2 regions of the Mycolicibacterium phlei genome follow, and region 2 is predicted to be linked to the other one. Evidence: riboswitches for the same ligand, from Rfam matches in the RefSeq annotation. Region 2 holds a riboswitch; the other holds the start of a gene.
What was found. A riboswitch is a leader RNA that binds a small molecule or an ion and turns the genes downstream of it on or off. The one in region 2 is predicted to bind S-adenosylmethionine.
Positions count from the first base shown of each region.

Region 1 (7,260 bases), 400 kb from region 2:
TGGTGGCCTTGCGCGCGAACTTCATCGACAGCGGGTTGAAGAACCGGATGGGCGCCAGCGCGGGGGCCTTGTTGGTGCGGGCGTTGGCGACCGGGCCGGCGTGGCCGATCTGCGCGCTGATTGCCGCGCCCTCGGCGTGGATCGCCTCGGTCAGCCGCTTGAGGCCCGGCACCGCCTCCGGGCGCATCCAGATCTGCCAGCCGTCGGTGCGGCCGCCGGGCATGACGGCGCAGTACGCGACCGTCGTCATGCCGACGCCCCCGGCCGCGGGCAGCCGGTGGTAGTTGATCAGCTCGTCGGTGACGAGCGCGTCGGGCGTGGCCGCCTCGAACGTCGCCGCCTTGATGATCCGGTTGCGCAGCGTCACCGGGCCGAGTTTGGCCGGGGTGAACACATTGGGCTGAGTGTTCATAGATGGGAGCATGCCAGACTGTCATCCGTGGGTGCGATGACACTGGACGGCAAGGCCACGCGCGACGAGATCTTCGTCGACCTCAAGAGCCGGGTCGCGGCACTGACCGCGGCCGGCCAGACCCCCGGGCTGGGCACGGTGCTGGTCGGCGACGACCCGGGCTCACACGCCTACGTGCGCGGTAAGCACGCCGACTGCGCGAAGGTCGGCATCAACTCGATCCGCCGCGACCTGCCCGCCGACATCACCCAGGCGCAGCTCGAGGAGACCATCGACGAGCTCAACGCCAACCCGGAATGCACCGGGTACATCGTGCAGCTGCCGCTGCCGAAGCACCTGAACGAGAACGCGGCGCTGGAGCGTATCGACCCGGGCAAGGACGCCGACGGGCTGCACCCGACCAACCTGGGCCGGCTGGTGCTCAACGAGCCCGCCCCGCTGCCGTGCACCCCGCGCGGGATCGTGCACCTGCTGCGGCGCTACGAGGTGCCGATCGCCGGTGCGCACGTGGTGGTGATCGGCCGCGGGGTGACCGTCGGCCGCCCGCTCGGGCTGCTGCTGACCCGTCGCTCGGAGAACGCCACGGTCACGTTGTGCCACACCGGAACCCGTAACCTCGCCGAGCTGGCGCGGCAGGCCGACATCATCGTCGCCGCGGCGGGGGTGCCGCACATGGTCACCGCGGACATGGTCAAGCCGGGCGCGGCGGTGGTCGACGTGGGTGTCAGCCGCGACGACGCCGGCAAGCTGGTCGGCGATGTGCACCCCGACGTGTGGGAGGTGGCCGGTCACGTGTCGCCCAACCCGGGCGGGGTGGGCCCGCTGACCCGGGCGTTCCTGCTGACCAACGTCGTCGAACGCGCGGAGGCCCTCGCCGGACGGTGACCGCAAAGGAGTTCGCGCGCAAGGTCTTCGCCGGGCAGTGGCCGTTCTGGCTGGTCGGTCTGTTCGTGGTGGCCGCGTTCGTCCTGGTGATCGCCGGCTACTGGCGCCGCGGCGCGCTGGTGCTGGCGATCGGCGTCGGTGTCGCGGGGGGCCTGCGGCTGCTGCTTCCCGACGACCGCGCCGGGCTGCTCGCGGTGCGGACCCGGCTCATCGACGTCGCCACCACCGCCACGGTCAGCGCCGCGATGCTCTACATCGCCTGGACGATCGACCCGCTGGGCACGAGCTAGCCGCGGTCAGGCCAGGGTCGCGCGGATGCACACCGTGATGTACGGCAGCGCCAGGCCCGCGGAGTTGGCCAGCGCGGGATGGGTGGCCAGCAGCTCACGCACCCGGTCCAGGGTGCGGGTGCGCACCTGCTCGGGAGAGGTGATGCAGTAGCTGCGCGAGGCGACCAGGTCGATGAGCGCCTGCGGCGTCAGGTAACTCGTCCACTCCACCCGGTACCGCTCGACGTCGGTGAACACGTCGGGCAGCGTGGTCTTCTCGTGGAAGTGCGCGTCCTCGGAACCGATGATGCGGCCCAGGTCGCGCACCCAGCCCATCCGCTCGTCGCGCGCGTTCCACACCAGCCCGAGCCGGCCGCCCGGCCGCAGCACCCGGGCCACCTCCTTGACGGCGAGCTCGGGGTCGAACCAGTGCCACGCCTGCGCCACCAGCACCGCGTCGACGCTGTTGTCGGGCAGCGGGATCTCCTCGGCGGTGCCCAGCAGCGCGGGGGTGTCCGGCAGCGAGTTGCGCAGCAGCTCAAGCATTTCCGGGATCGGGTCGACGGCGACCACGTCGAGCCCGCGCTGCACCAGACGGGTGGTCAGCTTGCCGGTGCCCGCGCCGAGGTCGAGCACCTTGCGGGCGTCGGGCGGCAGCATCCAGTCGATGGCCTCCGGCGGGTATGACGGCCTGCCCCGCTCGTAGGCCGCGGCTTCCGCGCCGAAGGACAGCGAGCGTTGCTTATCGGGCCGGGTCACCGTTCGGCCAGCTCCAGGGTCTGTCGGATCAGCTTGTACACGGCGTCGGTCTCGACGAGGAAACCGTCGTGGCCGTAGATCGATTCAATCACGTTGAGCCCGTCGCAGCCGGGCAGCAGCTCGGCCAGCTCCTGCTGCAGCCGCAGCGGGTAGAGCCGGTCGGACGTGATGCCGCCGACCACCACCGGCACCGGGCAGCTGCGCAGCGCGGCCTCGATGCCGCCGCGGCCGCGACCCACGTCGTGGCTGGACAGCGCGTCGGTGAGCGCCACGTACGTGCCGGCGTCGAAGCGCGACACCAGCTTTCGGCCCTGATGCTCCAGGTAGCTCTGCACCGCGTAGCGGCCGCCGGTCGCCGGGTTCTCACCCTCCTGCGCGTCGTTGCCGAAGCGGGTGTCGAGCTCCAGCTCACCGCGGTAGGTCAGGTGCGCGAACTGGCGGGCGATCTGCAGGCCCTGGTCGGGAAACCGGCCGGTGCCGTGGTAGTCGCCGCCGCACCAGTTCGGGTCGGCCTTGATCGCGGCGATCTGCGAGCTCTGCGTGCCGATCTGATCGGCGGTGGCGCGGGCGCCGACGGCCAGCACTAGCGCCGAACGCACCCGGTCCGGGTGGCCGATGATCCACTCCAGTGCGCGGGCGCCGCCCATCGAACCGCCCACGACCGCGGCGACCTCGGTGATGCCGAGCCGCTCCAGCGCGGCCAGGTCGGCGGCCACCTGGTCGCGGATCGAGATGACCGGGAACCGCGAGCCCCACGCCCCGCCGTCGGGGTGCGGCGAGCTCGGGCCCGTCGACCCGCGGCAGCCGCCCAGCACGTTGGTCGCCACCGCGCACCAGCGGTTGGTGTCGATCGGTGCGCCGGGCCCGGCGACACCGTCCCACCAGCCCGGGGTCGGGTGGTCGGGACCGGCCGGGCCGGTGATGTGCGAGTCGCCGGTGAGCGCGTGCAGCACCATCACCACGTTGTCGCGCGTCGGCGAGAGCTCGCCCCAGCGCTGCACGGCGATCTGCACGTCGTCGAGGACGGCACCGTTCTCCAGGGTCAGCGAACCGATGTCGACGATGCCGATCTCGCCTTCGGCGGGCAGGCTGCGCACAAGCACCTCGGGATCGATTTCGGACAGCGTCATCAGAACGCCGCCGTGGTATTCGGATCGGCGGACTGCGACGAGCTGAACGGCTTGGCCGCCGCGAATCCCCGATCCAGGTCGGCCAGGATGTCGTCGATGCCCTCGATGCCGACCGCCAGCCGCACCAGCCCGGGCGTGACACCGGTGGCCAGCTGCTCCTCGGGGGTCAGCTGGGCGTGCGTGGTCGAGGCCGGGTGGATCACCAGCGAGCGCACGTCGCCGATGTTGGCGACATGGCTGTGCAGCTTCAGCGCGTTGACGAACGCCTTGCCCGCGTCGACGCCGCCGGCCAGCTCGAACGACAGCACCGCGCCGGTTCCCTTGGGCGCCAGCTTCTTTCCGAGCTCATGCCACGGCGACGAGGGCAGACCCGCGTAGTTCACCGACAGCACGTCGGGGTGGGCCTCCAGATACTCGGCGACCTTCTGCGCGTTGGCGACGTGGCGCTCGATGCGCAGGCTCAGCGTCTCCAGGCCCTGGGCGATCAGGAACGCGTTGAACGGTGAGGCCGACGAGCCCAGGTCGCGCAGCAGCTGCACCCGCGCCTTGAGCGCGTAGGCCGGGGCGCCCAGGTCGGCGAACACCACACCGTGGTAGCTCGGGTCGGGCTCGGTGAAGCCGGGGAACTTGCCGTTGGTCCAGTCGAACGTGCCGCCGTCGACCACCACACCGGCGATCGCCGAGCCGTGCCCGCCGAGGTACTTCGTCGCCGAGTGCACGACGATGTCGGCGCCGTGGCTCAGCGGCTGGATCAGGTACGGCGTCGCGACGGTGTTGTCGACGATCAGCGGCACCCCGTTGCGGTGCGCGACCTCGGCGACGTTCGGGATGTCGAGGATGTCGATCTTCGGGTTGGAGATCGTCTCGCCGAAGAACGCCTTGGTGTTCGGTCGCACCGCCGCCTGCCACGAGTCCAGGTCGTCGGGGTTCTCCACGAAGGTGACCTCGATGCCGAGCTTGGCCAGCGTGTAGTGGAACAGGTTGTAGGTGCCGCCGTACAGCCGCGGGCTGGACACGATGTGGTCGCCGGAGTTGGCCAGGTTGAGGATGGCGAACGTCTCGGCGGCCTGCCCGGAGGCCAGCAGAAGCGCGGCCACGCCGCCCTCGAGCGCGGCGATGCGCTGCTCGACGACGTCCTGCGTCGGGTTCATGATCCGGGTGTAGATGTTGCCCGGCTCGGCCAGACCGAACAGCGCGGCGGCGTGTTCGGTGCTGTTGAACGTGTACGACGTGGTCTGGTAGATCGGCAGCGCCCGTGCGTTGGTCGCGATGTCCGGGGTCTGCCCGGCGTGGACCTGCTTGGTCTCGAACGCCCAGGTGCTCGGGTCGACAGCGTCGTGCTCGGTGGTCATCGAATCTCCTGTTGTGAGGGGCCTGGCAGGCCTGGTCCAGTACTCAGTTCTGTCACGCGATTAGCGGCAACTGCGCACGCCGGACCTCCACCTGTCTTCTCTGGGGGCCCGTCACAACGGACCCGCGCTTGCCGGTGACCGTGCTAACGGTCACACAACCTGGTCATCACCCGGGGCACCCCACCGCGGTTGGAGGGTTGCCGACCAGCAAGCCGGGGCTTGTCGCTGGCACTCATGACCGATACGAAGACTAGCGCACACCGAATGGGGCGTGCCAGCGCGCTGTCGGCGCGGGAAAGTTACCGGTCGGTAGCCAGATCACTCCGGTGTGCCGTGGCCACCCTGGGTCACACACGATCCGGGGTGCGGGGCGATACTGGGAGGCGACGACAGACACACAACGCGAAACAAGACGCCGGGAGAGCAACCGCATGACAGCCGAGCAGCCGACCATCATCTACACACTCACCGACGAGGCGCCGCTGCTGGCGACGTATGCGTTCCTGCCGATCATCCGCACCTTCACCGAGCCGGCCGGCATCAACGTCGAGACCAGCGACATCTCGGTGGCCGCGCGCATCCTCGCCGAGTTCTCCGACCGGCTGACCGAGGAGCAGCGGGTTCCCGACAACCTGGCCCGCCTCGGCGAGCTGACCGAGAAGCCCGACACCAACATCATCAAGCTGCCCAACATCAGCGCCTCGGTGCCGCAGCTGGTGGCCGCGATCAAGGAGCTCAAGGCCAAGGGCTACGACCTGCCCGACTACCCGGGCGACCCGAAGACCGACGAAGAGAAGGCAATCAAGGAGCGCTACGCCAAGGTTCTCGGCAGCGCCGTGAACCCCGTTCTGCGCCAGGGCAACTCGGACCGGCGCGCGCCGAAGGCGGTCAAGGAGTACGCCCGCAAGCATCCGCACAGCATGGGGGAGTGGTCGCAGGCGTCGCGCACCCACGTCGCCACCATGAAGACCGGCGACTTCTACCACGGCGAGAAGTCGATGACGCTGGACCGCGACCGCCGGGTCAAGATGGTGCTGGAGACCAAGAGCGGCGAAACCATCGTGCTCAAGCCGGAAGTCAAGCTCGACAACGGCGACATCATCGACTCGATGTACATGAGCAAGAAGGCGCTCATCAAGTTCTACGAGGAACAGATCGAGGACGCCTACAAGACCGGCGTGATGTTCTCGCTGCACGTCAAGGCGACCATGATGAAGGTCAGCCACCCGATCGTGTTCGGCCACGCCGTCAAGGTCTTCTACAAGGACGCCTTCGAGAAGCACGGCAAGCTGTTCGAGGAACTCGGCGTCAACGTCAACAACGGTCTGTCCGACCTCTACGACAAGATCCAGTCGCTGCCCGCCTCGCAGCGCGAGGAGATCATCGAGGACCTGCACAAGTGCCATGAGCACCGGCCGGAACTGGCGATGGTGGACTCGGCCAAGGGCATCTCGAACTTCCACTCGCCGTCGGATGTGATCGTCGACGCGTCGATGCCCGCCATGATCCGGCTGGGCGGCAAGATGTACGGCGCCGACGGCCGCACCAAGGACACCAAGGCGGTCAACCCGGAGTCGACCTTCTCCCGGATCTACCAGGAGATGATCAACTTCTGCAAGACCCACGGCCAGTTCGATCCCCGGACCATGGGCACCGTGCCCAACGTCGGTCTGATGGCGCAGAAGGCCGAGGAGTACGGCAGCCACGACAAGACGTTCGAGATCCCCGAGGACGGGGTGGCCAACATCGTCGACATCGACACCGGCGAGGTGCTGATGAGCCAGAACGTCGAGGAGGGCGACATCTGGCGGATGCCGGTGGTCAAGGACGCCCCGATCCGCGACTGGGTGAAGCTGGCCGTCGACCGGGCCCGCGCCTCAGGGATGACGGCGGTGTTCTGGCTCGACACCGAGCGCCCGCACGAGGTCGAGCTGCGCAAGAAGGTCAAGCAGTACCTCAAGGAGCATGACACCGAGGGCCTGCACATCCAGATCATGCCGCAGGTCTGGGCCATGCGGTACACGCTGGAGCGGCTGATCCGCGGCCAGGACACCATCGCGGTGACCGGCAACATCCTGCGCGACTACCTGACCGACCTGTTCCCGATCCTGGAGCTGGGCACCAGCGCCAAGATGCTGTCGATCGTCCCGCTGATGGCAGGCGGCGGCATGTACGAGACCGGTGCGGGCGGTTCGGCGCCCAAGCACGTCTCGCAGCTGCTCGAGGAGAACCACCTGCGCTGGGATTCGCTGGGCGAGTTCCTCGCTCTCGGAGCGTGTTTCGAGGACATCGGTCGCAAGACCGAGAACAAGCGCGCGACGCTGCTGGGCACCACGCTCGACGCCGCGATCGGAAAGCTGTTGGACGAGAACAAGAGTCCGTCGCGTAAGGCAGGCGAGCTGGACAACCGGGGCAGCCAGTTCTACCTCGCGATGTACTGGGCGCAGGCGCTG
Region 1 covers NZ_CP014475.1:1,526,779-1,534,038, forward strand. Annotated here, with positions in the region: gene MPHLCCUG_RS07255 (NADH:flavin oxidoreductase) at 1-412, opposite strand, end outside; gene MPHLCCUG_RS07260 (bifunctional methylenetetrahydrofolate dehydrogenase/methenyltetrahydrofolate cyclohydrolase) at 440-1,297, shown strand; gene MPHLCCUG_RS07265 (DUF3017 domain-containing protein) at 1,294-1,587, shown strand; gene MPHLCCUG_RS07270 (class I SAM-dependent methyltransferase) at 1,594-2,325, opposite strand; gene metX (homoserine O-acetyltransferase MetX) at 2,322-3,455, opposite strand; gene MPHLCCUG_RS07280 (bifunctional o-acetylhomoserine/o-acetylserine sulfhydrylase) at 3,455-4,807, opposite strand; SAM riboswitch class IV at 4,927-5,047, opposite strand; gene MPHLCCUG_RS07285 (NADP-dependent isocitrate dehydrogenase) at 5,239-7,260, shown strand, end outside.
Region 1: linked by a shared signal. The riboswitch ahead of MPHLCCUG_RS07280 (bifunctional o-acetylhomoserine/o-acetylserine sulfhydrylase) and the one ahead of MPHLCCUG_RS26620 (hypothetical protein) in region 2 are both predicted to bind S-adenosylmethionine.

Region 2 (7,260 bases):
TCTGATCGGAGTCCGCGGCGGTCAGCTCCGGCACGAACGACACCGAGTGCACCGCGAACTGCGGGCCCTTGCCCTTGCACAACGCCTCGAAGTCGCTCATCGGCACCGGCTTGGTCTTCGGGATACCGAACAGATCGATCCAGCACGACAGCACGTATTTCACGCCGGCGCTTTCCAGCCGGGCCCGCACTTCGGCGATCTTGGCGTCGTCGGGAACGGCGTCAGCCAATGTCCGCGGGTAGAGCGTTTTCTCGGTGACAGGGGATGCGTCGGTGACGGTCATGGTGGTTCCTCTCGGTCGCGCGACCCGGGACGCCGCCGATGTTCACTGAAAATGAACATCTGTGTCAGTGGTGCTGCTGCGCTGCGCTGCGCCGTCCACGGTCGCTGCTGTGGGTATCTGCTGTACAGCAGCTGTTTTGAGGAATACCGGACGTCGTGGCGGTTGTCGGCGCCACGTAACAAGAATTTACAAACGGATTTTCTGAACAGCTATTCAGTGAAGCTTATTTGGTCGAGAATAAGCCGTCCTGGCTGCGGATATGCGGGATATGTCCTCGCGACAGGCAACGGGATGGGAGGCAGACTCTGAACAGCCATTCAGTGAGTGCTGACCCGGATGACCGCGCGTCGTCGCGGGCGCAGCGTGCCGCCGCCCGTCGGGCACAACTGCTCGAAGCGGCCCGCAAGGTCGTGCTGCGACACGGGCTGGAGCGTGCCCGCATCGCCGACATCGTCGCCGAGGCCGGCGGCAGCCAGGGCCTGGCCCACTACCACTTCCCCTCCCGGGAGGCGCTGCTCGTCGAGATGCTGCGCACTACCGCCGAGGACGACGTCGAGCGTGCCCGCCAGATCGTGCGTGACACCGGCACCGTCGTGCAGAGGCTGGACCGGCTGATCCGGTTGGCGCTGCCGATCTCCAGCGACGACTGGAACTGGCGCTTGTGGGTGGAGATGTGGGTGTCGGGTCTGCGCCACGACGAGATCGCGCTCATCTCCGAGCGGTTCGACACCGGCTGGGCCGACACCGTACGCGAACTGCTCGAGGAAGGCGTCGAGTCCGAGGTGGTGCGGTGCGCCGACCCCACAGCGACCGCGGACCGGCTCTCGGCCATGATCAACGGTCTCGGCCTGCGGATGGTCAGCAGCCGAGCGGGATTCCCGCGCGCCTATGTCATCCGGCTGGTGCGGATGGCCGCCGCCCTGGAACTCGGGATGGACTGGCAGGAGTACCTGCGTCAGGGGCAGGAGGGCTAGCGGGCGGTCGAGAACCAGATCATCCGGGCGGGGGCGAGCGAGCGATTCCGGAACCGGTGGGGGACGGTGGCGTCGAACGTGATTGAGTCGCCCTCGCGCAGCGTGACCACCTCGTCGTCGAGCTCGATGTCGATCGTGCCCTCGGTGACCACGCCGTACTGTGGGCCCGCCGTCTCAGCGGATGCGTCGGCGCCCGGCTCGTAGACGTATTCGCAGAAGCCGACGGCGTCGTCATCCGCCGGCAGCAGCTGCTGTGCCCGGACCCCGGGGCCGACCGCGCGCTCGGGTCGATGATGGGCGCGCCGCACCCGGGCCTTGTTGTCCGCGCCTGCTGTGCCGGCCCCCTCGGTGCGGGGAACAACGTGTCCATCGGCACGTCGAGTGCTGCCGCCAGCGTGGTGAGCAGCCCGATCGAGGGTTCGGAGATCCCTCGTTCGAACTGCGAGATGTGGCTGGGGGAGCAGCCGACGTCAGCGGCGAGCTTGCGGATGCTCAGCCCGCGTTGACAGCGCAGGTCGCGCAGTCGCTCGCCGAGCGTCGCCGTCGGCCCTTGCCCCATGGCGGCATTCTAGGGTGTGCCGGGGCCGGCCGCGGGCGGGAGATTCTCTTGTACTCAATCGGTTTCGGATCATCATTCACCCCCGCAGCGGAACATCCGCCCCCAGCATCCGCTGGAACGCATCCCACGACGCGTCCAGGCTCGGCGGGTACTCCTGCTGCCACACCCGCAGCGGAACGTCCGCCTGCGGGTCGAACCGCGACGCCAGTCGGCGGTACTCCTCGTGGCGCCACTCCCACAGGTGCATCTGCCCGCCGATGGATCCGCTCAGCCTCTGCAGCTGCTTGGCGCGCTCGGCTGCCGACGCGCCGCCCCGTACTCCGGCCCGGTTCATCAGGCTGTGCCTCCCGAGCGGGAACGACACGCCCCACTTCCGGCTGACCGCCGAGTTGACCTCCCGGCAGTTCTCGCACGCCAGCCACGACCACCGTGAGACACCACCTGCGGTGCCTCGGAGGCAGACTGTGCACAGGTCCGCCTCCCGCGACACGTCTGCCATCGGCCAACGCACCGGATTGTCCTCGCACCGGCACGACTGCCACAGCCGCGGCCCGCAAGTGCCGCCCGGCACCGGCCCACGGATACCGCCGCACGGAATGTGCACGTGGAATTCGTGAAGCCGTTCGCGCAGAGCGGCATCGGCCGGAGTGATCTCGTCATCTGTCATCGTGCGCCCTTCTGGTGACGCCACCCCCGGACGTCCACCTCTTGCACGCTTCGCGTGCCCGCTCTTCCCCTGGGGCACCGTGCGGTGGTCGCGCGGTTGCCGGGACGACGGGCCAGGTACCCGAACAGTCGTCCACTCGTGAGCTGTCATCAATTCTAGGAAGCGAGACCGACATCGCCACTCGCGCAGCTGATGCCAGCCAACATCAACCAGTCGTCACATAGTTCCCGGGATCGATCTTGGCTTCACCGGACCACCGATACGCCGTGAGCTTTCCGCCCTTGACGGCGCTGAAGTCCACGCACGCGGTGTAGTCGGTCCAGTCATGCCGGTGCTCCGGTGAACCCTGCCGCCAGTAGTGCCCGTAGAACACCGGAACCTCCGCGGTGTAGACATACGACCGCTCAGCACCGCTGAGCTCGACCTCAGGCAGCGGGGGATAGGGTTCGCCGTCGGAAGTCCGTAACCCTCCGCCCATTTCGGCGATATCGCGCAGCGTGCGCGCCTCGCCGTTCCACCACCGCACCCGGGCGTTGTCCCTCGGGATACCGTCCTTGTCGTGGTACTCCGGCTGCCCATGGGCGACGAGGCTGATCTCCGGTCCCTTCAGCAGCGTCGCGACCGCGTCGTGCAGATAGCCGCCCTCGGGAGCCGCCGCCACCAGGTGCCCCAACTCCGTGAACGGAGCGGCTGAGCCGCAGTGCTCCTCGAGCAGCTCGATCGAGTCGTCATGCCAGCACGCATGCACCACCCGCAGCTCGCCCAGATCCAGCCACAGCGGGATCGTCGCGAACCACTCCAGGCACTGCCGTCGATCCTCACCCTTGACCTGCTCGAGGAACGCCGCGTGCTGCCTGGTGTTCTTCTCCGACCACGGATCGTCGGGATCGTCATGTGGCCGAAGGAACTTCCCGCTGCCGACGGGCCACTCCGTGTGGTACGCCAGCGCGTTGAACTCGTGATTGCCCATGACGATCCGGGCGCTGCCGGCGTCGACCATCGCCTTGACGATCTCGAGCACCCGCAGCTGCTCGTCGCCGCGGTCGATGAGATCGCCAACGAAGAGCGCCTGCCGATGCGGATGCCGGTAACCCCCGGACCGGCCCTCCGCATAGCCGAGCGTGTGCAGCAACTCCTCCAGTTGGGTCGCGCAGCCGTGCACGTCACCGATCACGTCATACCCGGATTGCATATACCTCCCCCTTTCATGCAATGCGCCGCAGCGCCTCTCGGAATGCCCGGTTCGGGTGCGCGCCCGGCAGCGCCGCCACCACGTCGCGCAACGCCTGATCGATGTCGATGCCGCGGGCCCGCGCCCCGTACAGCGCTCCAACCGTCGGTGTCCTGCTGTACGCGGCCACACAGTGCACCAGCACCGTGCGCCCCTCACTGCGCAGCTGCTCGATCAGCCGCACCGTGTCCAGCAGCACGAAGTCCAGGTGCGGATTCTCGTCAGGTTCCGCCCGGTCGATCAGCCGCACCTCGATGTGGGGGATGTCGCGACGCACGTCGTCGTCGGCCACCCGGCACAGCGACACCACCGCGTCGACGTCGGGCGGCAGCCTGCGCAGCACCCCGATCCCGCCGAGCACCACACCCTCGTCGTGCGGGTGGCGCGCGCAGAGGTCGACATCCGAACCCGGATAGGAGAAGTCGAACAGATCGGGCTTCCCGCCGCGCTTGATCGCCGACCCCAACGCCACCAGATCGCGCCCCGTGGTCCCCGGCCAACCGTGCAGCAGCCGCCGCCACTCGGCCGGCACCGCCGACGCCCCGTAGGCCGCGCCCAGCAGGCCACCGGCGATCGCCGCGACCGTGTCCGTGTCGCGTCCGCACCGCACCGCGGCATCCAGCGCCAGCCGCAGGTGGTCCGCGCGGAACACCCCGGCGTCGGGATCGTCGACCGGTACCGGCGTCGTCGAGACCGCCGACCACGCCGCCTGCAGCGCCGCCACCACCCAGCCGTTGTTCGGGAACGACGCGGGTGTCGCTGCCTCCGCGGCGGCCAGGCGCTGCGACCACAGGTCACGCCGATCCGCGGCCAGGTGCGGCAGTCCCACGCGCACGTCGAGCTCACCGGTGCGCACGGCGTGCCGAATTGCGCAGCTCCACAACACGCAGGCGTCACCGGCGTCCTCGTCGTAGTGGGTCAGCTCGCTGATCGCGCGCGCGGCCTCGACCAGGGCGTGCTCGTCATTGAGATAGGCCAGCGCCACCGGAGCCGTGCGCATCAACGACCCGTTGCCCGCCGTGCGACCGGTCTGACGATGCAGCTCCTCGGAGGCGCGTCGAGCGCGCCTCGCCGTGATCTCCTGCCCGCGTGACGCCGACCGCAGAACCGATCGCGTCTGGATACCAACATCTTTGGCGTTATGCGACCACTCCAGCCAGCGCCTCACGATCGCGTCCTGCGCCGGCTCGTCGCGCAGATCCGCGCCCGTCGCCGCGACCTCGGCGATCGCGACGGCCATCGCCGTGTCATCGGTCCACTCGCCGGGACCCCACAGCCCGCCGCCGACCATCGCCACGTCGAGCTCTGGTCCCCGCGGCGGCTGGAACTCGTACGGCGCACCCAGCGCATCCCCTGCGGCCGTTCCCAGCAGTACACCTTCAACGCGGTCATCGAATGAACCCATGTCATTACCCCCTTCGACATCTATTTTGCGCAAAAGTGCGCAAAATGTCAATTGAGGGGTACGCTGAGCGCCAAGATGAACGAGTACCGGGACTCCAGCGGGCGGAAGTTGACCGACTATCCGCGGCCGTCGGTCGCCGTCGACACCGCAGTCCTCACGCTCGAGCCGGAACTCGGTCTGGCCGTGCTGGAGGTACGTCGGCTGAAGACTGCCGGGTGGGCGCTGCCCGGCACCTTCCTGCATCCGGGGGAGACCCTCGCCCAGGCGGTCGACCGGTCACTGCGCGAGAAGGCCAACGTGCGCGGCCTGTCGCCGCGTCAGCTCCGGGTGTTCGACGACCCGGCGCGCGACGATCGCGGGTGGGTGCTGTCGGTGGCGCACGTACAGGTGGTCCGGCTGGACCGGCTTGCCGACCGTTTCGCCGAGACCACCAGGCTCATGCCGGTGGACGCACCCGGACGGCTGCCCTACGACCACGCCGACATCATCGAGTTGGCCGTCAGCGACGTGCGGGCGCACTATCGCGAAAAACCGGACCCGGACAGGCTTCTGGGTGAGGAGTTCACCCTGCGCGACCTCCGTCTGGTCCATGAGACGGTCGCCGGTGAGCCGTTGCAGCGCGACACGTTCCGACGGGCGATGGAGCCGTATCTCGTGCCGACCGGGTTGAGAAGCGCACGGGGGAGGGGACGTCCGGCGGAGCTTTTCAGACGGCGAGAGTGAGCCCTACGGGCGAATCACCACTGATGCGAACAGCTCCCGCAGGACCAATACGGATCTGCGCCCGTCACCACACAGCCGGCCAACCTCACCCACGGAGGCACATCGAAGCTTGCCGGCATCCCGTACTGCAGATTCCTTGTTCGCTGAGCCCCGCACCGTGGACACACGGGGCGCTGGGCGAACATGAAGTCGGTCAGCGACGTATGGCCGCTTGCCCGCATGGCGTCGGCGCACGACCTGCACAGCTCGCCCGGCCAGTCGCGGGAGTCTACGGGGGCATGGACAGTGACGTCCCCCTCGAGTGATATCCGACAGGACGCGCATTGTCTTGGTGGCCACGGCATGTTCGCCAGCAAAGCATGACCCACCGACAACCGAGTTCTGTCGGCGGTGTCGGCTACGGTGCGGAACGACAACGACTTCATCGGGGGTGCACCGTGGATGAACGCTACGAGAGCGCACTGATCGAATGGGCGCACACGTACAACGGGTACGAGCGCCTCGCCGGTGGTGCCGGGGATCTCTGGGAGCTCGTGCGCCCTCTCCACGAGGAGTTCGAGCGCACCGGCAAGATTCCTGAGTGGGCTGGCGTGGATCTCCTGAGAGGGTGGGCGTTCTATCTCGTCCGCTCGCACCGTCATGGCGGAGCCTACGAGCCGCTCTACGTGGAGTATCCGGCCGTCCTGGCCATTGTCGACGCGATCAACCGGCATCCGGCGGCACGCCCTGAGGACCGCGCTCCGGAACCCGAGCGCGGCGCCTTGGCCAGCGATGTCTGACGGCATAGGTGGGCGTGATTCTGGTGCGCGGAAGCCCCGCCGGAAGGGGCTTAAGCTCGATCTGTGACGTCGCTCGATGCCTTCTCAGTGGCTTGGACGAAGGCGCGGACCACGCTTGGTATCGGCGCGCCGGAGACGGGTGAGTGGCTCGATAAGGCCGAGAACGGTGTGCGACTCGATGGAACCCGCGCAGACTATCCGTCCATGGAGGCCTATCAGGATGTGCCCGCGCCGCTACCCTGGACGGAACTCAGGCTCACCTCGGATCCACCCCGTGTGCCATCTGCGGCACCCTCACGCGTGGAGCACATCTGATGACCAACCCAGTTGCGGCCCCTCGCAGTTCCCTCTGGTCCACCGCGACCTGGTCTGTGCCACTTCTGACTCAGGTGATCCTCGGGCTGATCGTCGCGATCGCGCGACTGCTGGGAGCCTGGTGGCCCGGTGTCAACGGATAGCTGCTCTTCGCCTTCGCTGCAGCCGCCACACTTCTGCTCACCGCGGTGCTTTCCGCCCTGCTAATCCGATCGCCGTCCGAGCGGTACCAGGGCACAGCGCTCGGCATCATGGGCTCGTACGCGATCGTCCTCGTCGGCGGATCATCTACGGAATCTGGGTGATTCAGTGGTGAACGACGCG
Region 2 covers NZ_CP014475.1:1,129,731-1,136,990, forward strand. Annotated here, with positions in the region: gene MPHLCCUG_RS05380 (glutamine synthetase family protein) at 1-283, opposite strand, end outside; gene MPHLCCUG_RS05385 (TetR/AcrR family transcriptional regulator) at 604-1,257, shown strand; gene MPHLCCUG_RS26610 (cupin domain-containing protein) at 1,254-1,565, opposite strand; partial or broken gene MPHLCCUG_RS26615 (helix-turn-helix domain-containing protein) at 1,673-1,816, opposite strand; gene MPHLCCUG_RS26620 (hypothetical protein) at 1,893-2,150, opposite strand; SAM riboswitch class IV at 2,516-2,627, opposite strand; gene MPHLCCUG_RS05400 (metallophosphoesterase) at 2,689-3,675, opposite strand; gene MPHLCCUG_RS05405 (ADP-ribosylglycohydrolase family protein) at 3,689-5,119, opposite strand; gene MPHLCCUG_RS05410 (NUDIX hydrolase) at 5,195-5,842, shown strand; gene MPHLCCUG_RS05415 (hypothetical protein) at 6,280-6,621, shown strand; gene MPHLCCUG_RS05420 (hypothetical protein) at 7,249-7,260, shown strand, end outside.